3 regions of the Streptomyces sp. NPDC002742 genome follow, and region 3 is predicted to be linked to each of the others. Evidence: riboswitches for the same ligand, from Rfam matches in the RefSeq annotation. Region 3 holds a riboswitch; each other region holds the start of a gene.
What was found. Region 3 has a riboswitch for cyclic di-AMP ahead of ACFYW8_RS32025 (transglycosylase family protein). Riboswitches for the same ligand answer to the same signal wherever they lie in the genome.

Region 1 (7,387 bases), on a different contig from region 3:
CCATGGACAGCCCGTCCGCCCGCTATGTCCTGCCCGAATTCACCGAGCGCACCGGCACGGGGCACCGGACTCTGGATCCGTACTCGAAGCTGCTCAGCGAGCGGATCGTGTTCCTCGGGACGCCGATCGACGACACCTCGGCGAACGACGTGACGGCGCAGTTCATGTACCTCGAACACGAGGCGCCCGAGCAGGACATCTCGCTCTACATCAACTCTCCGGGCGGCTCCTTCAGCGCGATGACCGCGATCTACGACACGATGCGGTTCGTCACCTGCGACGTCGAGACGATCTGCCTCGGCCAGGCGGCGTCGGCCGCGGCCGTCCTGCTGGCCGCCGGCACTCCGGGCAAGCGGCTGGCCCTGCCGGGAGCGCGCGTCCTGCTCCACCAGCCGTCGGTCCCGGAGCCGGTCCAGGGGCAGACGAGCGATCTGGTCATCCAGGCCGAGGAGTTGCTGCGCACCCGCGGGATCCTCGAGGAGATGCTCGTAGGGCACACGGGACAGAGCCCGGAGCAGGTCGCCACGGACATCGAGCGCGACAAGATCTTCGACGCTCCGGCGGCGCTGGCCTACGGGCTGATCGACCGGATCGTCGCGAGCCGCAGGGCCTCGCTCCAGACGCACGGCGCGAGGTGAGCGGCCGATGATCCCGGACCTGCCGCCGCTGCCGGCCCTGACCCGCGCCGAGGCCGAGCTGATCGACCGCTACCTCGACGTGGTCGACCTGGTCGGCCGTATCAACCCGTCCCGTCCCGGGGACACCTACCGCGGCCTGAGGGCGGCTCAGGCACTGGTCGGCAAAGCGGCGGCCCTGCGGGACGCTCTCACACTGATGCACCAGCGGGGCGAGAGCGAGCTGCACGCCCCGACGCTGGCTCAGGCGCTGCGGGTCCTCGACGGAGAGCGGCGGGCGGCCCGGGTCACCGTGGCGCCCGAGTCGGGCAGTTGACGGACCCCCACCCAGGAGCCGGCACGCGCCGCGGCTGCGCGGTGTCCGGCCAGGACTCAAACGGACCGGATGGTGTACCCCCTGATGGCGTATTGAACGATCCTTTCTGCGACCCCTCCGAGTTGCGCAACACGCGGAGCGGAAAGGCGGGATGGAGCCCTTCACCGCAGGTGCGGGCCTCGTCGATGTCCCCAACACCCCCTCGAACAGAGGGGTGTCCACCCGAACGGGTGAGTGGTGAGTAAGCCCACAAAACGCCGGTTCCGCTCGGATTTCCGACACTCATGAGTGAAGATCCCTTCCGACGACAAGCCCCCGCCACAACGGCGGGGCGGTCCGGGCGGACGCCGAGTCCTGCCGCCGCCCGGATGACCGGTCGACAGATGTGCATCGGCAGGAGTGGAGGACCCAGCACGACGGGTCGCCGGAACAGTTCCGGGCGGTCCTTGGGGTGAAGCCGCAGCTGCGGCCGGGCAACTTCGCCAGCCCGAATCCGACAGGTCATCCTTCACAGGCGGCTGACGAAGGGTTGCGCATGACTGCGCTCAATCGTGTCCCGTCGCTGTGGACCCGGGCCGGTACGGCCTCGGCGCTCACTCTTGCCGCCGTGGGCGGCAGCCTCGTGGTCCCCGGCGTCGCGCCCGACGCCGAGGCGGCCACCCCCGCGACGAGGGCACTCCAGGTCGCGGCGTCGAAGCACGGCTCCCCGTACCAGTGGGGCGCCGCGGGGCCGCACCGCTTCGACTGCTCCGGGCTCACGCTCTACTCGTACAAGAAGGCGGGCAAGAAGCTGCCTCGTACGGCCGCGGCGCAGTACAACAAGACGCACCATGTCTCGGCCTCGCACCGCAAGGCCGGTGACCTCGTGTTCTTCCACTCGGGCCGGAACGTGTACCACGTCGGCATCTACGCCGGGAAGGGAAAGATCTGGCACTCCCCGAAGACCGGGGAAGTGGTGAAGCTCCAGAAGATCTGGACGAGAAGCGTCTGGTACGGCAGGGTCAGCTGACCTCACCCTGGGGGCGGTGGCACGCGCGTGCCACCGCCCCCAGGGGCACGCAGCGCGTGGATCATGTGCAACACGGGCCGGAGTGGTTACTCGCTCCCCATGACCGCCGACCCGTCCCGCCCGTCCCGCCCGTCCCGCCCGTCCCGCAACGAGACGTCCGCGCGAAGCGACCCGTCCCCGAGGACGCGGACGTCCGGCCGCGACGAGACGCCCCTCGAACGGGCGGACCGCAACTTCGCCGAGCTGCTCCAGGAGTTGCGCGTCACCCAGACCGGGGTGCAGATCCTCTTCGCCTTCCTGCTGACGCTCGCCTTCACCCAGCGTTTCCCCTCCCTGGACACCGTGCAGCGTGCGACCTACGTGGTCACCCTGCTGCTGGCGGTGCTGGCCGCCGCCCTTTTCACGGCCCCCGCGGCACTGCACCGGTCGCTGTTCCAGCACAACGCCAAACCCACCATCGTGCGGGTCTCCTCGCGGCTCGCCACCATCGGTCTGTACGTCCTCGCGGCGGCGTTCAGCGGTTCGGTGCTGCTCGTCGTGGACGTGACGCTGGGGCGCGCCGCGGGAATCGCCGCGGGGGCGGGCACCCTGGCCGTCTGTCTGGCGCTGTGGAGCCTGCTGCCCCGGCTGGTGCAGCGCCGTCTCAGCTCCTCAGAGGCTCCAGCCCCAGGACGAGCCCCGGAACGGTGAGGACGCCGCCCGTGACCCCCTCCACGGCGCGTGCGGCACGCGGCACGCGGCCCGCGCAGCCACCGGCCGAGCCGGTCCGCGAGCAGCGCGACCGCCGGGAACCACACGCACCGGTCCTGGTCGAGGAAACCGGTGCCGGTGACGGCTCCCGGCCGCCTCCTCGCGTGCGGTTCCGCGGCTGCCGCCCGCCGGGCCGGCCGGACAGCACCGGCCCGGCAACCGACCGGACGTCCTGGACCGTCCAGGACGGTCCAGGACACGTCCAGGACCTGTCCGCTCGACCCGTACGAGCAGCGAGCGCCGAGCGCCGTGTACGAGCGGCCTGCCCGAACGGCTCATCCGCACGATCCGCCGGCTCCTCCGCACGGCCTGCCCGCCCGGACCGGCTGCCCGGACGACAGCACTCAAGGCTCTTGAGGCCCCCCGGACGGCACCGGCTGGACCGGTACCGTCCACGGGAGTTCGATGGAGACGGTCTTGCCGCCCTCCCGGGTCGGCAGGACGGTCAGTCTGCCGCCGCGTTCCGCGGTCAGCCAGCGGATGATCACCATGCCGCGGCCGTTGTCCTGCTGGACGGCCGCGGGCAGCCGTTTCGGGAAACGCGGATGGCTGTCGGTGACGCCGATGCGCAGGTGCTCCTCGCGCTCCAGACGCACGCCGACCGTGAAGGTGGGCGACTGCCCGAACGTGTGCTGGACGGCGTTGGTGGCCAGTTCGGACACGATCAGGCGGACGGTCTCGGCGACTTCGCAGTCGCGCGGCAAGCCCCATTCGGCCAGCACTTCGGCCACGAATTTACGGGCCACGGAAACCGAGACCGGTTCGCTCGGCAGCGTGACGGATGCTTCCTGGTGATCTGCCATGGCGACGTCGTCCCTTTCCCACGGGACCGGAGCCCGACACCGAGCGGTTGGTTCGAGTACGGTCCCGGACTGGTGCTTGCGCCAGACTGCCATTACCGGGCCGGTCGCGGGTGCGATCCACCGAGTAATGCATATATCTGTCGCTCGATGCGGTGAACTCTGCGTCGGCAGAGCGTATTCGGGCGACTTGGAAGGAGTAAGGAGAACAACCATGCAGCACGGTCCCGCGGTTCGCCGCCGCAAGCTCGGTGCCGAACTGCGCGCGCTGCGCGCGGGCTCGGGTCTCACGAGCGGTGAGGCGGCCCACCTCCTCGGCTGGCACCAGTCGAAGGTGAGCCGCATCGAAACCGGCACCAGCGGGGTGAAACCGGCCGATGTGGAACGCCTGTTGAACGCCTACGGCGTCGAGGATCCGGAACTGCGCGAGCTCCTCGTCGTGCTGGCGGGGTCCGAGGGCAACGGCCGCCACCACTGGTGGCACGCGTACCGCGGGGTTCTCCCCCCGACGTACCGCGACTTCATCAGTCTGGAGTCGGGAGCCAGTGGAATGCGCACGTTGGAGACCTCGGTCGTACCCGGGCTGCTGCAGACGCCGGAGTACGCCCGCGCGGTGACGCGGGCCGCCGTGGACGGACTGGAGGAGAGCAAGCTCGACGCCTTGGTCGAAGTGCGCCTGGCCCGGCAGGACGTGCTGCGTTCGGACCCGCCGCTGGAACTGTCCGCCGTCCTCGACGAAGCGGTGTTACGGCGGGAGGTCGGCGGACCCGATGTCATGGCGCGCCAACTGCGCCGCCTGAGAGAGGCCGCCGTCCTGCCTCAAGTGCGGCTCCAGGTACTGCCGTTCGCCGCCGGGGCACACATCGGAGTCACCGGCCCTTTCGTTATCTTCTCATTTCCGAACACAACTGATCTGGATGTGGTTGTTCTCGACCACTTGACGAGTAGCCTCTATCTCGAACGGAAAGAAGACCTCCAGGCCTACGCCGAGGCCTTCAACGCCCTTCAGTTCCACGCCCTTTCGCCCGAGGACTCGTTGGACTACATCGCCGGGATAGGTGACGGCGCGTAAGGAGGCACCTCATGTCTGCAATGCCTCGGTACGTACCCTCCAGCACTTCACTGCACGACGCGCGATGGCTGCGCAGCAGCCGCAGTACGGGAATGAACAACTGCGTCGAGACGGCGCGCCCGAGCTCCGGGCGCTGGTCCGGAATGGTCGCCGTGCGCGATTCCAAGAACACGGCGGGCCCGGCCCTGATGTTCGCTCCCGACGTCTGGGAGGAGTTCATCACCGGTCTGAACTGACCCCGCACGGTTCGCCGCTCCACCGGTTCACTTATCGAACCCACCATCGCTCCATGGGTTCACCGCTCCACCGGTTCACCGGTCGATCACCTCACCGGTTCACCGGTTCCGGCTGATCACGTCCACCGCGTACTCGATCTGCTCCTCGGTGAGGTCCGCGCGGGCCGTCAGCCGCAGCCGCGAAACACCGTCGGGCACCGACGGGGGACGGAAACAGCCGACAGCGAGGCCCGCCTCGCGGCAGTCGGCCGCCCATCGCACCGCCCGTTCGGGGGACGGTGCCCGCACGGAGACGACCGCGGCGTCCGGTCGTACCGCGGAGAGACCCTCCGCCGTCAGCCGGGTGTGCAGCGCCGTGGCCACCTCGCGCGCCCGCGCCGCCCGCTGAGGTTCACGGCGCAGCAACCGCAGCGCCGCGAGCGCCGCGCCCGCCGCCGCCGGCGCCAGACCGGTGTCGAAGATGAAGGTGCGCGCCGTGTTGACCAGGTGGTCGATGACCGCCGCCGGGCCGAGGACGGCGCCGCCCTGGCTGCCGAGCGACTTCGACAGCGTGAGCGTCACGACGACGTCCGGGTCCCCCGCGAGCCCCGCCGCGTGCGGTGCGCCCCTGCCGCCGTCGCCCAGGACGCCGAGTCCGTGCGCGTCGTCGACGATCAGTCCGGCGTTGAACTCCCGGCAGGCGAGGGCGAGTTCGCGAAGCGGTGCAGCGTCGCCGTCCACCGAGAAGACCGTGTCGGAGACGGTGACGGCGGGTCCGTCGTGGGTGCCGAGCGCCTTGCGCACTCCGTCGGGGTCCGCGTGACCGACCACCTGTGTGGTGCCGCGGGCCAGCCTGCAGCCGTCGATCAGGGAGGCGTGGTTGCCCGCGTCCGAGACGACCAGCGAGCCGTGCGGTGCGAGCGCGGTGACGGCGGCGAGGTTGGCCGCGTAGCCCGAGGACAGGACGAGAGCGGACTCGAAGCCGCAGAAATCGGCCAGCTCGCGTTCCAGCTCGCCGTGCAGTTCGGTGGTGCCGGTCACGAGCCGGGAGCCCGTCGCGCCGCCGCCCCAGGTGCGCGCGGCACGGGCCGCGCCCTCGGTGACCTCCGGATGGCGGGCGAGCCCGAGGTAGTCGTTGCTCGCGAGATCGAGGAGCGGCGAGTCGGCGGGACGCGGGCGCAACGTACGCACGAGTCCGGCCCTGCGGCGCGCCTCGGCCTGCTCGTCGATCCAGCCGAACGCCATGTGTCCTCCGGGGCTCGCTGCCAGTGCGGTGGCGGTGTTTTGTAGGCAGTGAACAGACCCTAGCGGTCGCTCCGGCGGCCCGAGATGTGGCAATACCCACACGTCGAACCGTCTCTGTTGTGCAAACTCTCCTTGGCCGAGAGCGGTCGCATGGTCCAGGATCGGACCTCATGGACCTGCTGAACACGCTGGTGGACAAGGGGCTTCGGCGCGAGCTGCCGACCCGCGAAGAGGCACTGGCCGTACTGGCCACCTCCGACGACGACGTGCTGGACGTGGTGGCCGCGGCCGGCAAGGTACGCCGCCACTGGTTCGGCCGTCGGGTGAAGCTGAACTATCTCGTCAACCTGAAGTCGGGCCTGTGCCCGGAGGACTGCTCGTACTGCTCGCAGCGCCTCGGCTCCACGGCCGGGATTCTCAAGTACAGCTGGCTCAAGCCCGACGAGGCCTCCCGGGCCGCGGCGGCCGGGCTGGCCGGGGGCGCCAAGCGGGTCTGCCTGGTGGCCAGCGGGCGCGGCCCGACGGACCGTGACGTGGACCGGGTCTCCGACACCATCAAGGCGATCAAGGACCAGAACGAGAACGTCGAGGTGTGCGCGTGCCTCGGTCTGCTCTCCGACGGCCAGGCCGAGCGGCTGCGCGCGGCGGGCGCGGACGCCTACAACCACAACCTGAACACGTCCGAGGGGACGTACGGGGAGATCACGACCACCCATACGTACGCCGACCGGGTGGACACCGTCCAGAAGGCGCACGCGGCGGGGCTGTCCGCGTGCTCGGGTCTGATCGCGGGCATGGGCGAGTCGGACGAGGACCTCGTCGACGTGGTGTACGCCCTGCGCGAGCTCGACCCCGACTCCGTTCCGGTGAACTTCCTGATCCCGTTCGAGGGCACCCCGCTCGCCAAGGAGTGGAACCTCACCCCACAACGCTGTCTGCGCATTCTCGCCATGGTCCGGTTCGTCTGTCCGGACGCCGAGGTCCGTATCGCCGGCGGCCGCGAGGTGCATCTGCGCACCCTCCAGCCGATCGCCCTGCACCTCGCCAACTCGATCTTCCTCGGTGACTACCTCACCAGTGAGGGTCAGGCGGGCAAGGCCGACCTGGAGATGATCGCGGACGCCGGTTTCGAGGTGGAGAACGCGGGCGAGGTGACGCTGCCGGAGCACCGCGCGCCGTCGGGCGGCGGCTGCGGATCGCGTGCGGAGGACGGGTGCGGATCGCACGGTGGCGCGGGGTGCGGATCGCACGCCGAGGCCGGCTGTGGGTCCCACGAGGGCGGCGGGGTGTGCGGTTCGGCCTCCGCGGCTCCGGCCGAGGCGCCTGCGGCCGCGGCGCCGGCGGC
Region 2 (7,387 bases), on a different contig from region 3:
AGGGACTCGGGACCATGGGCGGGGCGACGGCGCGTTTCCTCGCGCGCGCGGGGCTGAGGATCGTGGCCGTCGCCGACGTCAAGGGAACCATCGCGAACCCGGACGGCCTCGATGTCGAGGCGCTGCTCGGGGCGCGGGACGCGTACGGAACCGTCGACCGCGCGGTGCTGCGCCACGCCGACCGGGAACTCCCCGGCGACGCCTGGCTGTCCGCCGACGTCGATGTGCTGGTGCCCGCCGCGGTGTCCTACGCGATCGACACGTCGAACCAGGGCGCGATCAGGGCCCGTTGGATCGTCGAGGCGGCCAACATGCCCGTCCTCGCGGACGCGGAACTGCTGCTCGCCGCGCGCGGGGTCACCGTCCTGCCGGACGTCGTGGTCAACTCCGGGACGAACGCTTGGTGGTGGTGGACCCTGTTCGGCGACATCGGCGCCGACGCGGACGAGGCGTTCACCCACACCCGGCGCTCCATGCGCGCCCTGATCGACCGGACCCTCGCGCGCGCGGAGGCCGACGGAACGACGCCGCGGGCCGCCGCCCACGCCATCGTCACCGACCGGCTGCCGGTCATCGCGGAGCGGTACGGGTGGTACCGGTGAGGACGCGGAGCCGCTGACCCGCCTCCACCGCCACCTCGTCGGGCCGGTCGCCGCTCCGCCGCGCGGCGACGCCGGGAATCCGCGCCGCGGCGGCTCCGGGAGTCCGCGCCGAGCACGGCGATTCCCTGGAGGGAATTGAGGCGCGGGCCGGGCCGAAGCAGAGTCGGTGTCGTCAGAGCGACCGCGCGAAAACGCGCACCGACCCGCACGAGGAGCACCATGCCCGCCATCGACGCGCAGGACCTGATCGAGCGCTACATCGGCGTCTGGAACGAACCCGACCCCGAGATCCGCCTCAAGTGCGTTCACGAGCTGTGGGCCAAGGACGGTGTGCATCTCCTGCGCCCCCCGCAGGAGATGCACGACCGGGCCGTGTCCCTCGGCTTCGGCACCGCCGTACTGGAGGCCAGGGGCCACGACGAACTGCACGCGCGCGTGACGCGTGCCTACGAGGAGTTCGTGGCTCCTGGGACGTACGTCTTCAGGATCCAGGAGCCCGCCCGCCGGCTGGACGACGTGATCACTTTCCGGTGGGAGTCCTTCCACACCGGGGACGGACAGGTCACGGGTGGCGGGCTGGAGTTCCTCGTCCTGGACGAGGACGGTCGCATCGAGGCCGACTATCAGTTCGTCGACTGAGGCCGGCCACAGTCGACGAACTGACCCTGCCGGTCCTGACCGGGCCCAGCCGGACCGATCGGACCGATCGGACAGCCGGGCTCCGGGCTCCCGGCTCCCGGCTCCCGGCTCCCGGCTCCCGGCTCCCGGCTCCCGGCTCCCGGCTCCCGGCTCCCGGCTCCCGGCTCCCGGCTCCCGGCTCCCGGCGGGATCGTCGGTCCTGCCCCGCGGGAGCGTCAACTCCTGTCGGGCCCCTTCCCGAAGTGCTGTGTAGGGTTGCCGCGTGGCGAGAGTGCGGTTGAGCGTGGCGGAGCGGCGTGAGGAGTTGCTGCGGGCCGCCGTCGAACAGATCGAGGCGCGGGGTGTGGCCGCGGTACGGATCGCCGACGTGGCCTCGTCCCTCGGCGTGAGCAACGCGCTGGTGCTGTACCACTTCTCGACGAAGGAGAAGCTGGTCGCCGCCGCTTTCACCTACGCGGCCGAGGACGACCTCGCCCATCTGCGCAAGCTGCTCGGCCGCCGTACGACGGCATTGCGACGCCTTCGGACCGCCGTGCGCTGGTACGCCCCGACAGGGCAGGCGAAGGGCTGGCGCCTGTGGATCGAGGGCTGGGCGGTCGCCCTGCGCGAGCCCGCGCTGCGCGAGGTCACCCGCGATCTCGACAGGCAGTGGAAGGCCGCGATGACCGAGGTGATCGCGGAGGGCGTGGCCGCGGGCGAGTTCCACTGCCCGGACCCCACGAGCGCGGCACTCAGACTGACGGCGCTCCTGGACGGACTGGCCGTCCAGATGACGGCGTACTCGGGAGCCGTTTCACGGGCGCGGACCCAGGAGTGGGCGGACGAGGCCCTCGCCCGTGAACTGGGCCTTGAGCGCGAGGCGTTGATGGCGGCGGTGCGCTAGCACGCCTGCTGGGCCCGGCGCTGCGCCGCGCGGCGCTGCCCCGACGGCGAGCACGGCCGAGACCCGGAGGGGGAGGGTTCGAACCCGAACCGCCCCGGACGCCGGTGCGGGTCCCGGCCGCTCGACCCGGCCGGGACCCGCGCCGTCCGTGGTGCCTTGACCGGGTCGGTCCCGGCTCAGGCCACCGACTCGATGCGCATCTTGATGTCGTCCGGTGACAGGGTTCCCTTGGCCGCCACGTGATCGCCCGAGGACTCCCCGCGCAGTCGCCGTCCGATCCACGGCACCAGATATTCGCGCGCCCACTGGATGTTGTCGCGGCGCATCTCCAGCGTGCCGCGCGGCGGGAGGGGCGGCCAGGGCTGGTCCGGGTCGGCGGGTACGTCGAGGCCGAGTACCTGTCCGGCACGGAGCGCCACCCGGGTGTGCCCCTCGGGCGAGAGGTGCAGTCGGTCTCCGTCCCAGGCGCGGCGGTCCTGGATCGTCTTCAGGGACCAGAGGTCGAGGACGGGACAGCCGTAGCGGTCCGCGATGGCCCGCACATGTCCGTTGTAGGTGGCGATCTTGCCGCGCAGATGCTTGAGCACGGGCACGTCACGTGTGTCGAAGCCGGTGGTCACCATGACCGTGCCGACGGCGGAGGTGAGATCGGAGATCGCGCGCTCGAAGCGCTCCGCGACCTCGTCGGGGTCGGTGCCCGGGCGGATGATGTCGTTGCCGCCCGCGCAGAACGAGACCAGGTCGGGGCCGAGCTCCTTGGCCTTCAGGAGCTGGGACTCGACGATCTGGTCGAGCAGTTTGCCGCGCACGGCGAGATTGGTGTAGTTGAAATCGCCTTCGGGTCGCCGGTCGGCGAGAAGTACCGCGAACCGGTCGGCCCAGCCGACGAACGCCCCGTCGGGCCCAGGGTCGCCGACGCCCTCGGTGAAGCTGTCCCCCACCGCCACGTACGACCCGATCACTGATCTGTCGTCACTCTTCGAATCGTCTGCCACATCGACCCATAATTCACCTCTGGATGTGAGCTACGCGACCGTAGGGAAGGGTTGACGGACGGTGAGATAAGCCACTCGCCAAGCGTTGGTCAACTCTGGAATAAGACCCGGAACACGGACGTTGAAGGAGCGATCACCCACGGGCCGGGAAATCACGGGAAATCACCGGGCAGCGGTCAGGCGCCTGGTTCGACAGTGGCCGGGTGCCTCACACCGGGAACACCGAAGGCCGGACCCCGGGATCGTGGGTCCGGCCTTCGGAGGCTGTCCTGCCGTCAGGAGCAGGGTGAGCGTCTGGAGCTCAGGGTGAGGCGTCAGCCGACGGCGACACCGTGCGAGCGAAGGTACGCGACCGGGTCGACGTCGGAGCCGTAGTCCGGCGTGGTGCGGATCTCGAAGTGCAGGTGAGGTCCGGTGACGTTGCCGGTCGCGCCGGAGAGGCCGATCTGCTGGCCCTCGGTCACGGTCTGCCCCGCCGAGACGGACAGGGACGACATGTGGGCGTACTGGGAGTACTTGCCGTCGGCGTGCTGGATGACGACCTGGTTGCCGTAGGCGCCGCCCCAGCCCGCGGAGACGACGGTGCCCGCGGCTATGGACTTGATCGTGGTACCGGTGGGAACCACGAAGTCCACGCCCGTGTGGTAGCCGCTGGACCACATGCTGCCCGGCACCTTGTAGCCGGTGCCGACGGAGCTGCTCTCGACCGGCAGGGTGTAGCCGGAACCGCTGCCGGCGGAAGCGCTGTCGGGGGCAGCGGTGTCGGGGGCCGGGGTCGCCTGGTCGGTCTTGGGCGCCGGGGCCGTCGTGCGGGTCGCCGTGTGCGTGGCCGTGTGCGTGACCGTGTGAGTGGCGCCGACGAAAGCGGCCTTCTTGCCGAGCGACAGCTTCAGACCGGGGTGGATCAGCGACGGGTCACCGCCGATGGCGGAGCGGTTGTCGGAGTAGATCTTCTTCCAGCCGCCGCTGACGTTGTGCTCGTCGGCGATCTTCGAGAGATAGTCGCCGGACTTCACCGCGTACGTCTTCGTCGTGGCGGCCTTCCCGGCGACGGGAGCGGCGGTGGCGGCCTTCTCGACGTGCTGCGCGACGGCGGCGGCCGGGGTCGCGGCGTGCGCGCCGGTGGCTCCCATCAGCGGCAGCGCGAGTGCGGCGCCACCGGTTCCGGCCACGGCGATCGAGCGGGTGAAACGGAGGGACTTGGGACGGCGGTGCTTACCCTTCGCGGGCATGACGTTTTCCTCTCCGGCGCCTGCGGGGTGAGCTGTCGGGTGCGGGCTGGAGATGCCCGGCCACGCTGCTGCGTGGCTGTACCCCTAGCCTGTTCCGGAGACCGGACCAGGCGCGGAACCTGTGGGTCCCCCGCTCCTGCCATGTACGGGTGAGTGTGCGGATTCCGGACGGCGGCAGGATTGGGCGTCCGTCCGGATTGAGGCAGAACGTAGGCGAGATGAGAGCGCGTCGACAACTACGCGCTTCTCCCGTTCGTCCACCTTTCTTGATCCATGCGGAAATTGCCGTCACCCTCTGTGGAATGACGATCTTTCGGGCATCCCAACCCGCCGGGAAATGCGGGCGGGTTGGAATTCGAGGACGGCAACGCATCGTCACGAATATGACGCTCCTCACGCGACTCGACCCAGGCTGCTTCATTCCAGGGCCAGTTGTAACGAAGGCGCCAATTAGGGACAGAACAGCCAGATGCGGCGCAGGCGGATAATCATCACATCTGGATTCCAAGGTGGGTCGACTCGCAAAAACGGCACGCCCCAATGCCGCATCTCGCAACAATTCACCCCGGCATACACGCGCGACCGGAGGCGGCGGGCGACCGGTGAACACATTCGAACACGTGTACACATAAAGCGTCGCCGTCAAGGCCGTATCTCCTGAGACGAGACGCCTGTGGACAACTCATTGCCTCAGGAACCCATGTCGTATCGTCGAGAGCGCCAGCCGGACACAACTGCCGACGAGCGACGCCGAGTCCACCAGGCGACGCCGACGGCCGAATGGGAGGAGCCCCCGTGACGCAGCAGGTCCCGTCGACCGAGCCCGAGCTCGGCGGAGTGCGCAACTTCCGCGACGTGGGCGGCCTGCCCACCGCGGACGGCCGACGAGTGCGCTACGGGCACCTGTTCCGCAGCGGCCACCTCGCGCACGCCACGGAGGAGGACGTCGCGTTCCTCGACTCCCTGGGACTCCACACGATCTTCGACTTCCGTAATGCCGCGGACCAGAAACTGGAGGGCCCGGACGTCGAACTGCCGGGCGTACGGAACGTGAACCTCCCGCTGACCGACCCGGCGGCCGGCGGCGAGTTCTGGAAGATGGTCCGCGAGGGCGATCTCGACCAGCTGCGGGGGCTCCTCGGCGACGGCAAGGCAGCGAACCGCATGATCAACTCCTACCGCGCGATCATCAAGGAGCGCACGGCCGAGCACTCCCAGGTGCTGCACGCGCTGGCCGAGGACAGCGCGCCCGCCCTGATGCACTGCGCGGCCGGCAAGGACCGCGCCGGACTGTCCATCGCGATCACCCTCCTCGCCCTCGGCGTCGAGCGCGACGCGATCGTGGCCGACTACCTGGAGTCGAACGCCGCGCACCGCCGCTACAAGGTGCACCGCAGCAACACCTCGGCCGCCGCGTACTCCCCGGAGGTGATGGAACTGCTCAGCCCCCTGTTCGACGCGCGCGCCGAGTACCTGACAGCCGCGTTCGAGACGATCGAGGAGACCTGGGGCAGCGTCGACGCCTACCTGGAGCAAGGACTGGGGATGACGCCGGAGCTCCGGGAGCGTCTGCGCGAGCGGCTGCTGGACTGAGCCGCTCGCCCGGTCTGCGGTTCTACTGGTTGTGCGCGCCCAGCGTGAAGAGCAGATAGATGAAGGCCGCGAAGAGGTGGCCGACGGCGACGTAGATGATCAGCCGCACCCACAGGGCGCGGGGGAACTTCTCCTCCATGGAGCGGCTGCGGGGTTCCGTGGGTTCGGTCATGACGTCTCTCCCGAGGTGGGGTGGCCCGTCGCAGGACCGAGGCACAGCGCGGCGACGGGGCTCTGCAGCAGGGTGTGTACGAAAAGAAGCTCGGCTCCGTCGCGTTCGGCGGCGGCGATGCGGTGCGGGGTCAGCGAGTCGAAGTGGGCGCTGTCCCCCGGCGCGAGCGTGTGCGCGGTGTCCCCGAGGCGCAGCCTGAGCCGCCCCTGGAGGACGTACAGCCACTCCTCGCCCGGGTGGACGCGCACGATGTCACCCTGCGAGCCGTAGGGGACGTGCACGCGCAGCGCCTGCATACCGCGGCCCGCGGCACCGGCCTGCCAGTAGGTCCAGCCGCCCGCCGGGGCCGCTTCCATGTCGGCGGCCCGGACGATCGCGTCACGGTCGGCGACCGTCTCGCCGAGCAGTTCGGAGACCGTCGTACCGTAGACACGGGCCAGCGTGAGCAGCATCGGCAGCGAGGGCTGGCGCTGCCCGGTCTCCAGTCGGGAGAGATGCGCGGGCGAGAGTCCGGCGGCGCGGGCGGCGGCCTCCAGCGTGAGGGAGGCGCCGCGGCGCAGCGCGCGGAGCTGGGGCGCCACGGCGCGCAGCTCGGCGGACGGCTCTTCGACCGCCCCTGGATCGGCAGGGCTCATATGACCATTGACCCCGATGATTGCCTCTGGGGCAATTTTCTTGCCCCAGAGGCAAAGAGTCCCGCGGTGCCGGGGTCTCAGCGGTTCGCGACCGCCTGTTTCACCAGCGTCTTCCCGAAGTCCCACATCAGCCCGCCGCCGCCGTGCGCGTCCTCCATCACCGCGGTGAAGGCGTCCACGAACCGGTCGACGTCCCTCTCGTCGATGACCAGCGGCGGGATCAGCTTGATCACCTCCAGATGGTCGCCGGAGACCTGGGTGAGGATGCGGTGCCGCTGGAGCAGCGGGACGACGACCATCTGCGCGAACAGGCCCTTGCGCGCGGCCTGCAGCATGGTCCAGCGGCCGCGCAGCTTGAGCGACGTGGGCCGGCCGAACTCGATTCCGATCATCAGACCCCGGCCGCGTACGTCGCTGAGCAGCTCGTACCGGTCGACCAGGGCCGCCAGCCGGGACTTCAGCCGTTCTCCGGTGATCCGCGCGTTGGCGACGATCTGCTCGTTCTCCATCACGGAGAGCACCGCGAGCCCCGCCGCCATGGCCTGGGCGTTGGACCCGAAGCTCGCCGAGTGCACGAGGACCCGGTCCATGGAGGAGTAGACCTTCTTGAAGATCCAGTCCTTGCCGAGGGTCGCG
Region 3 (7,387 bases):
AGGTCGTCGCCGACGATCTGGACCTTGTCGCCGAGGCGGTCGGTGAGGACCTTCCAGCCGGCCCAGTCGTCCTCGAAGAGCGGGTCCTCGATGGAGACGAGCGGGTAGGCCGCCACGAGCTCCTCGTAGTACTCGGTCATCTCGGCGGCCGAGCGGGACTTGCCCTCGAACTCGTACTTGCCGTCCTTGTAGAACTCGGACGCGGCGACGTCGAGCGCGAGCGCGACCTGCTCGCCGGGGACGTAACCGGCCTGCTTGATGGCCTCGAGGATGAGGTCGAGCGCGGCGCGGTTGGAGTCCAGGTTCGGGGCGAAGCCGCCCTCGTCGCCGAGGCCGGTGGACAGGCCCTTGGACTTCAGGACGGACTTGAGGGTGTGGTAGACCTCGGTGCCCCAGCGCAGGGCCTCGGAGAAGGACTCCGCGCCGATCGGGGCGATCATGAACTCCTGGATGTCCACGTTCGAGTCGGCGTGCGACCCGCCGTTCAGGATGTTCATCATCGGAACGGGCAGCAGGTGCGCGTTCGGGCCGCCCAGGTAGCGGAAGAGCGGCAGGTCGGACGCCTCGGAAGCGGCGTGCGCCACGGCGAGCGAGACGCCGAGGATGGCGTTGGCGCCGAGCGAGCCCTTGTTGTCGGTGGCGTCCAGGTCGAACATCGCCTGGTCGATCAGGCGCTGCTCGGTGGCGTCGTAGCCGACGAGCTCCGGGCCGATCTGCTCGATGACGGCGAGGACGGCCTTCTCGACACCCTTGCCCTGGTAGCGGTTGGGGTCACCGTCGCGAAGCTCGATGGCCTCGAACGCTCCGGTGGAGGCGCCGGACGGAACGGCGGCACGACCCGTGCTGCCGTCGTCGAGGCCGACCTCGACCTCGACCGTGGGGTTGCCTCGGGAGTCCAGGATTTCCCGGGCTACGACGACGTCGATGGACGGCACGAGCATCTCCTTCTGGGATGTGACGCGGGTATGCGGGGCTTGGCAGCCCCGCGGGATGAGCCTATCCGGCCCGAGGGGATCGGCCAGCCGATCGACCACCCCTTGAGCAGAAGTGAGAGTACATATTGTTCCTGAACGGAACAAAAAAAGAAAAGAAAAACCCCGCTCCGGTGCATGCGGGGGAACAAGCACCGGAGCGGGGAGCCCGTGGGGACGGGGGCCCTCACCAGGCCTTCGGCACGAAGGCCCGGCCTGCGAGGGAGCTGCTGTTCAGCCGGGGCGATGCTGCGCACGGCCTGGACCACGGTCGCCCTCCGCCGAAGGCGACCCCGTCGGGCCGGCGCGCGTCCGCGCTCAGCGGAGGTGCAGCTGCTGGCCCGGGTAGATGAAGTCGGCGTCGGCGACGATGTCCTTGTTCAGCTTGAACAGCTTCTGCCAGCCGCCCTTGACGTGCTTCTTCTCAGCGATCGAGCTGAGGGTGTCACCCTTGACGACCTTGTACTCGCCGTCACCCTTCTTGACCTTCTTGCCGGTCGGCGTGGTGACGGTCTTCTGGGCGGCCGGGCGCTCCGCGGAACGGGAGGCGGGCTGCTCCGTCGTACGGGTGGTGGTGGCGCCCTGCGAGCCGCTCGACGAGGAGGAGGAGGAGGAGGAGGAGCCGGAGGAGGCCGACGGGGCCGAGGCGCCACCGCTGTACGCGGCGCTCGACAGGCCGGTGCCGCAGGTCGGCCAGGCGCCCTTGCCCTGCGCGGCGAGGACCTTCTCGCCGATGGCGATCTGCTGCGACTTCGAGGCCTGGTCGGCGGTCGAGGCGTAGGCGGTGCCGCCGTACGCGGCCCAGGTGGAGGCGGAGAACTGCAGACCGCCGTAGTAGCCGTTGCCGGTGTTGATCGACCAGTTGCCGCCGGCCTCGCACTGGGCGACGGTGTCCCACTCGGAGGCGGTGGCGGCGGAGGCGTTGCCGGCGGCCATCAGCGGGGCGGCGATGGCGACACCGGTGACACCGGCGAGCGTGGCGACGCGGGTGGCCTTGTTCGGGCGGCGGTGCTTGCCCTTGCTGGAAAACAGCATGGAGTGATCCCCTCACCGACGCCTGCGAGGTGAGCTGTCGGGTTCGGGCCGGTTGAGTTGCCCGGCCGCGCGCCTTCGGTCCTGTCTCCAGGAGGTCCGGCACGCGACTTAACCCCAAGCCGTTCCCGGGTGTCTCTCAACTCCCGGTCCCGGCACTTACCTTGGGTCCCCCGCTCCTGCCTACGGCGCATGACGCGACGACTGTTCCCGTACGGCCGCTGGCAGGATTCGGCGTTGTGACCGTCGGGGCCCGCTGTGGCGAGCGATGACGACCGTAAGCAGTCGATCGGCGGAATTTCAAAGACGATCAGGGCTTCTGAGACTCATGTCTCACTTGCACCAAACCGGACATTCCACAGCGAATCGTGACGTGAACTCCCGCTAGTTCTGCACCGTTTCGGCGACGACGGCAATGCTCCGACCAGGGACGACGAGGCCGGGACCACTGTCGGCCGCCGGGCTGTCCGCGGCGGCCAGGTCGCCCCATCCGTGTTCGAGGCCGAGCACGTCGGAAACGTTCCAGAGATTCGTGCTGCCGTCCGCGGCGTACGAGTTGTCGACGTCGGCGCCCGGGGCGCTCGGGACGCTCGACGCGTGCCGCCCCGTGGTGCCGTCGGCAAGGCCGCCGGTCGCGCTCTCCGCGGCGTCTCCACCGCGATGCCGCCCCGTTCCGGCGCTCGCGGCGTCGGAGGCGTTCGAAGAGGCGCTCTTCTGCCCCGACTTGCCCGACTCGTCACTCTTGTCGCTCGCTTGAGCCGAGGCGCTGGGGCTCGGCGAGGCGTCGGGCTTCGCGGTGCCGTCGGTCGCACCCGCGGAGTCACCCGAGTCGACCGAACCGATCAGGCCCGACAAAGGGGATGAGCTGGGTGAAGTGGACAAACCGGATGAGTTGTATGAACCGGCGTCAGCCCCGGAGCCCGACGAGCCGTCGGCCACACCCGTGTCGACCTGGACCCCGGCCGAGCCCTCGCTGAGCCCGGAGAGCGGTCCACAGGTCGGCCAGGCCGCGATCCCCCGGTCGTCGAGCAACTTCTCCGCGACGGCTATCTGCTGCGAGCGGCTGGCCTGGTCGGCCCTCGGGGCGTAGTCGAGACCCCCGTACGCCTCCCAGTCGTCCTGGCCCAGCTGGAGCCCGCCGTAGTACCCGTTGCCCTGGTCGGCGCTCCACGCGCCGCCGCTCTCGCACTGCGCCACGCGGTCCCAGGTGGTTCCGTCGGCCGCGCTCGCACTCGCCGCGGCGAGCAACGGGATGGCGATGGCCGATCCGGTCACCCCTGCGGCGACGATGAATGCCGGGGCTTGATGAGGGCGACGGTGACGGCCGTTCCCGGAGAGCATGCGGAAGCCTTTCACGTGACAACGGGGGAGCAGCGCGGCTTCCCGTGAAGTAAGAAGCACAGGTGCCGCGTTGATGGGTGAAGGTAGCCGCACTCCGTCGCTGGTTACAAGTCGATGCAGTACAGATCACGTGAAGATCACAGCTTTGATGGATCGTCATGTTCCGGTAGCCGGAAGGGCGCCCTTTCCGGTATTCGGAAGAACTCCGTCGACAGGGGTTCCGAAGGGTCGCCGATGAACCGATCAAGGACTATTTGACCGGGGTGAACTCCACAGGAAGCGTGCGCAATCCGCGCATAATGAGCCCCCCACGCCACCGCAAATCGGCTGATTCTCCGGCGAGTCGGAGGTCGGGAAGGCGGTTGAGGAGCGTGCCGAGCGCGGTCTGCCCCTCCAGGCGGGCGAGCGGCGCTCCCAGGCAGTAGTGGATGCCGTGGCCGTAGCCCAAGTGCTGAAGGTCACGTCGTGCGAGATCGAGCGTGTCCGGCTGCTCGAACCGGTCGGGGTCGCGGTCGGCGGCGGCGAGGACCACGAGCACGGGGTCGCCGGCCGCGATGTCCTGCCCGCCGATCCGCACGGCCTCGGTCGCGAACCGCCAGGTGGCCAGCTCCACGGGTCCGTCGTAGCGCAGGAGTTCCTCGACGCCCGTTTCCAGCAGCCCGCTCTCCCCGGCCGCCAGGGAGGCCTGCAGGCGATCCCGCTGCCCGGGGTGGGTGAGGAGGGCGTGCATCCCGTTCCCGATGAGATTGACCGTGGTCTCGAACCCGGCGAAGAGCAGGATGAAGGCCATGGCGGCGGCCTCGTTCTCGGTGAGGTGCTCGCCGTGGTCGGAGGCGCGGATGAGCCCGGAGATGAGGTCCTCGCCCGGTGCGGGCTCCGCGGTCAGCGCCTCGCGCTTGCGGTGGATGAGCTCGGCGAGATAGCCGCGCATCTTCTTGACGGACCGGGCGACCCCGCCCCGCGGCCCGCCGCCGTGCCGGATCATCATCCCCGCCCAGTCCCGGAAGTCGTCCTGGTCCTCGCGCGGGACGCCGAGCAGGTCGCAGATCGCGTAGATGGGGAGCGGGAAGGCGAACTCGTGAATGAGGTCCGCCGAACCCCTGGCCGCGAAGCCGTCGATGAGCTGGTCCGTCAACTCCTGCACCCGCGGAGCGAATTCGGCGACGCGCCGGGGAGTGAAGGCCTTGCTGACGAGCCGCCGCAGCCGGGTGTGGTCCGGCGGGTCGATGTTCAGCAGATGCGTCATCAGCTCCGCCTTGCGCTCCCCGGGGATCCCGGTCCTGCCCTTCGCGTGCGCGGGCTCGTCGTGGTGCGCGGGATTCTTGGACAGCCGCTGGTCGGCGAGCGTCTGCTTGGCGTCGGCGTACCGCGTGACGAGCCAGGCCTCCACACCGCTGGGCAGTCGCGTGCGGTGCACGGGAGCGTGCTCCCTGAGCCAGGCGTACGCCGGGTAGGGATCGGTGGCGAACTCCCAGGTGAAGAGTTCCGGGGCGGCGCTGGGGGAGGCTTCGTGCTCGGTCACTCCTCGACCGTATCCGCAGGAGGCGGGGACCCCCCGGCCGACCGGCGACCGGGGCACACCACGGGCGGCACCCGGGGCGCACGACGACGACGGGAGGCCACCCCCACCCACTTCGCCCCAGGCTGTCCGGACATGGCCGACTGTTTGACTCGGCCTCTCGGCACCTCCCTACATTCACGCAGTGGACCCCGAAATACTCAGATCCAGCTTCGCGGTCGTGGAAAGACGGGCCGAGTTCGCGGTCAAGTACTTCTACTCGCATCTCTTCCGGCACAACCCGGAGCTCCGCGCGCTGTTTCCGGCGGACCTCCCGCAGGACATGGAGCGGCAGCGGGACCGGCTCTTCGCGGCCCTCACGTTCGTCATGGACGGACTGGACGACCCGGACCTGCCGAGGTATCTACGGGATCTCGGGCGCGACCACCGCAAGTACCTGACCCAGCCGGAGTACTACGCGGCCGTGGGGGCGAGCCTGATCGCCGCGTTCGCGGTCGTCGCGGGCTCGGCCTGGAGCGCCGAGGCCGAGAAGGCCTGGTCCGAGGCGTACGGGTCGATCGCCCAGCTCATGCTCCAGGGCGCGGGAGAGGCCCAGCACCAGGGCGAGCCTCCCTGGTGGGACGCCGAGGTCGTCTCCCGCACCCGGCACGGCGACGACCTCACCGTCCTCACCCTGCGGCCACGGCAACGGCTCACCTACTCCCCCGGCCAGTACGTCAGCGTCAGCGTGCCCCACCTGCCGTGCGTCTGGCGGCCCTACTCCCTCGCCAACGCGCCCCGCGCCGACCGCACCGTCGACCTGCACATCAGCCGCGTCGAGAACGGCACGCTCTCCACGGCCCTCGTCCGGCGGACCCACGTGGGCGACGTACTGCGGCTGGGCGCACCCGGCGGCGGCCTCACCCTGCGGACGCCGGCCGACCGGCCCCTCACCCTCATCGCGGCAGGCACCGGCTGGGCGCCGGTGAAGGCCCTGCTGGAACAGCTCGAACCCGCCCACGAGGCCCGCCTGTTCCTCGTCGCCCGGGACATCGCGTACCTCTACGACCGGCCCGCCGTCGAACGCCTGCGGGCCAGGCTCCCCAAGCTCACCGTCACCTTCATCACCCCGGCGCCCGGCCGTCCCAAGGCCCAGGCGACCGAACGGCTGCTCACCGCGCTGGGCAACCGGGCCGGCTGGACCCGGCACGACGTCTACGTAGCCGGTCCGCCCGATCTCGTCGAGGCGGTCGGCGAGACCCTTCCCTCCCTCGGCGCACCGGCCGACCGCGTCTTCCACGACCTGCTGCCGCCGACCGGAGAGAGCCGCCCCCGCCCGGTGGGCGCGGCACAGTGGCTGCTCGACCGCCCCCCACCGGCCTGGCACAACCCGGCAGGCCGCGCCCCGGGGACGTGACTCAGGCCCCGCCGGGCTCCCCCTCCCCCTCCGCCGCGCGGATCGCGTCCCGGTACGTCCGGGCCGCCGCACGCAGCGCCGCCTCCGGGTCCACTCCCTCGGCCTCGGCGCGGACGGCCATCGCCAGCAGTTCGTACCCCACGCCCTCCCCCTCGGGCAACGGGACCTCAAGTCCCGCCGTACGCACCCGGGACGACAACTTGGCCGACAGGGCGAGACCCGGCTGGCCGAGCGGGACGCCCTCGGTGACGGATGTGCGCCGCTTCTCCTCCGCCTTGGTGCGCCGCCAGTGCTCGACGACCTCGTCGGGCGTCGTGGCCGTCTCGTCGCCGAAGACATGGGGGTGCCGGTGGATCAGCTTGGCGACGATGCCGCCGGCCACGTCGTCGATCGAGAACGGGGCCTCCTCGTGGTCCTCGGCGATCCGGGAGTGGAACACGACCTGGAGCAGGACGTCACCGAGCTCTTCGCGCAGCTCGTCCCGGTCGCCTTCCTCGATGGCCTCGACGAGCTCGTACGCCTCCTCGATGCCGTACTTCGCCAGGCCCCTGTGTGTCTGCTGGGACGACCAGGGGCACTCGGCGCGGATGCGGTCCATCACCTGGACCAGGTCGAGCAGACGGGCGCCCGGCAGGTCGTAGGAGGCGGGCAGCAGCTCCAGATCCGGCATCCGTATGCGGCCGGAGCCCGCCATCCGGGCCAGACCGTCGGTGAGGCGGGGCTCCCCCTCCCCGCCGGCGACGACGACCAGCGAGCGTCCGCCGGCACAAGCGTCGACCAGTTCCCGCGCGGTGGGGGACTCCTCGTCGACTCTGATGCCGGCCTCGCGCAGATACGGCACCTGCGGGTGCGCGGGGTCCGCGCACAGCACCCGGTCGGCGCCCTGCAACACCTGCCAGGCCGGCCAGGACAACAGACCCGGAGCGACACGGTGGCTGGTGGTGAGCAGGACGATACGGCCGGGGTCGGCAGCGGTCGCGCCGTCGATGGTCGCGCCGACGGCGGTCACATCGGCTGCGGTCGCGTCGGCGGCGGTCCGCTCACTGCCCGGAGGGGCCCCCGTCGGTTCACTGGTTGCGTTCACCCCTCGAACGTAACCCACGTCACCGACACCCCCGAGGTTGTCCA

Region 1: linked by a shared signal. The riboswitch ahead of ACFYW8_RS21245 (C40 family peptidase) and the one ahead of ACFYW8_RS32025 (transglycosylase family protein) in region 3 are both predicted to bind cyclic di-AMP.
Region 2: linked by a shared signal. The riboswitch ahead of ACFYW8_RS25220 (peptidoglycan DD-metalloendopeptidase family protein) and the one ahead of ACFYW8_RS32025 (transglycosylase family protein) in region 3 are both predicted to bind cyclic di-AMP.

Annotation. Positions count from the first base shown of each region.
Region 1 is NZ_JBIAQF010000011.1:121,695-129,081, reverse strand. Features, by position in the region: gene ACFYW8_RS21255 (ATP-dependent Clp protease proteolytic subunit) at 3-638, shown strand; gene ACFYW8_RS21250 (hypothetical protein) at 646-951, shown strand; cyclic di-AMP (ydaO/yuaA leader) riboswitch at 1,319-1,484, shown strand; gene ACFYW8_RS21245 (C40 family peptidase) at 1,487-1,960, shown strand; gene ACFYW8_RS21240 (DUF6328 family protein) at 2,060-2,650, shown strand; partial or broken gene ACFYW8_RS21235 (LysE family translocator) at 2,604-2,757, opposite strand; gene ACFYW8_RS21230 (ATP-binding protein) at 3,055-3,513, opposite strand; gene ACFYW8_RS21225 (helix-turn-helix transcriptional regulator) at 3,725-4,582, shown strand; gene ACFYW8_RS21220 (DUF397 domain-containing protein) at 4,594-4,818, shown strand; gene ACFYW8_RS21215 (8-amino-7-oxononanoate synthase) at 4,918-6,042, opposite strand; gene bioB (biotin synthase BioB) at 6,213-7,387, shown strand, end outside.
Region 2 is NZ_JBIAQF010000014.1:65,785-73,171, forward strand. Features, by position in the region: gene ACFYW8_RS25200 (Glu/Leu/Phe/Val dehydrogenase dimerization domain-containing protein) at 1-602, shown strand, start outside; gene ACFYW8_RS25205 (hypothetical protein) at 822-1,241, shown strand; gene ACFYW8_RS25210 (TetR family transcriptional regulator C-terminal domain-containing protein) at 1,504-2,124, shown strand; gene ACFYW8_RS25215 (SGNH/GDSL hydrolase family protein) at 2,301-3,086, opposite strand; gene ACFYW8_RS25220 (peptidoglycan DD-metalloendopeptidase family protein) at 3,434-4,351, opposite strand; cyclic di-AMP (ydaO/yuaA leader) riboswitch at 4,356-4,513, opposite strand; gene ACFYW8_RS25225 (tyrosine-protein phosphatase) at 5,147-5,944, shown strand; gene ACFYW8_RS25230 (DUF6126 family protein) at 5,967-6,083, opposite strand; gene ACFYW8_RS25235 (helix-turn-helix domain-containing protein) at 6,113-6,751, opposite strand; gene ACFYW8_RS25240 (aspartate aminotransferase family protein) at 6,829-7,387, opposite strand, start outside.
Region 3 is NZ_JBIAQF010000022.1:16,840-24,226, forward strand. Features, by position in the region: gene eno (phosphopyruvate hydratase) at 1-941, opposite strand, end outside; gene ACFYW8_RS32025 (transglycosylase family protein) at 1,290-2,006, opposite strand; cyclic di-AMP (ydaO/yuaA leader) riboswitch at 2,011-2,204, opposite strand; gene ACFYW8_RS32030 (transglycosylase family protein) at 2,388-3,278, opposite strand; gene ACFYW8_RS32035 (cytochrome P450) at 3,595-4,866, opposite strand; gene ACFYW8_RS32040 (globin domain-containing protein) at 5,048-6,259, shown strand; gene ACFYW8_RS32045 (nucleoside triphosphate pyrophosphohydrolase) at 6,261-7,268, opposite strand.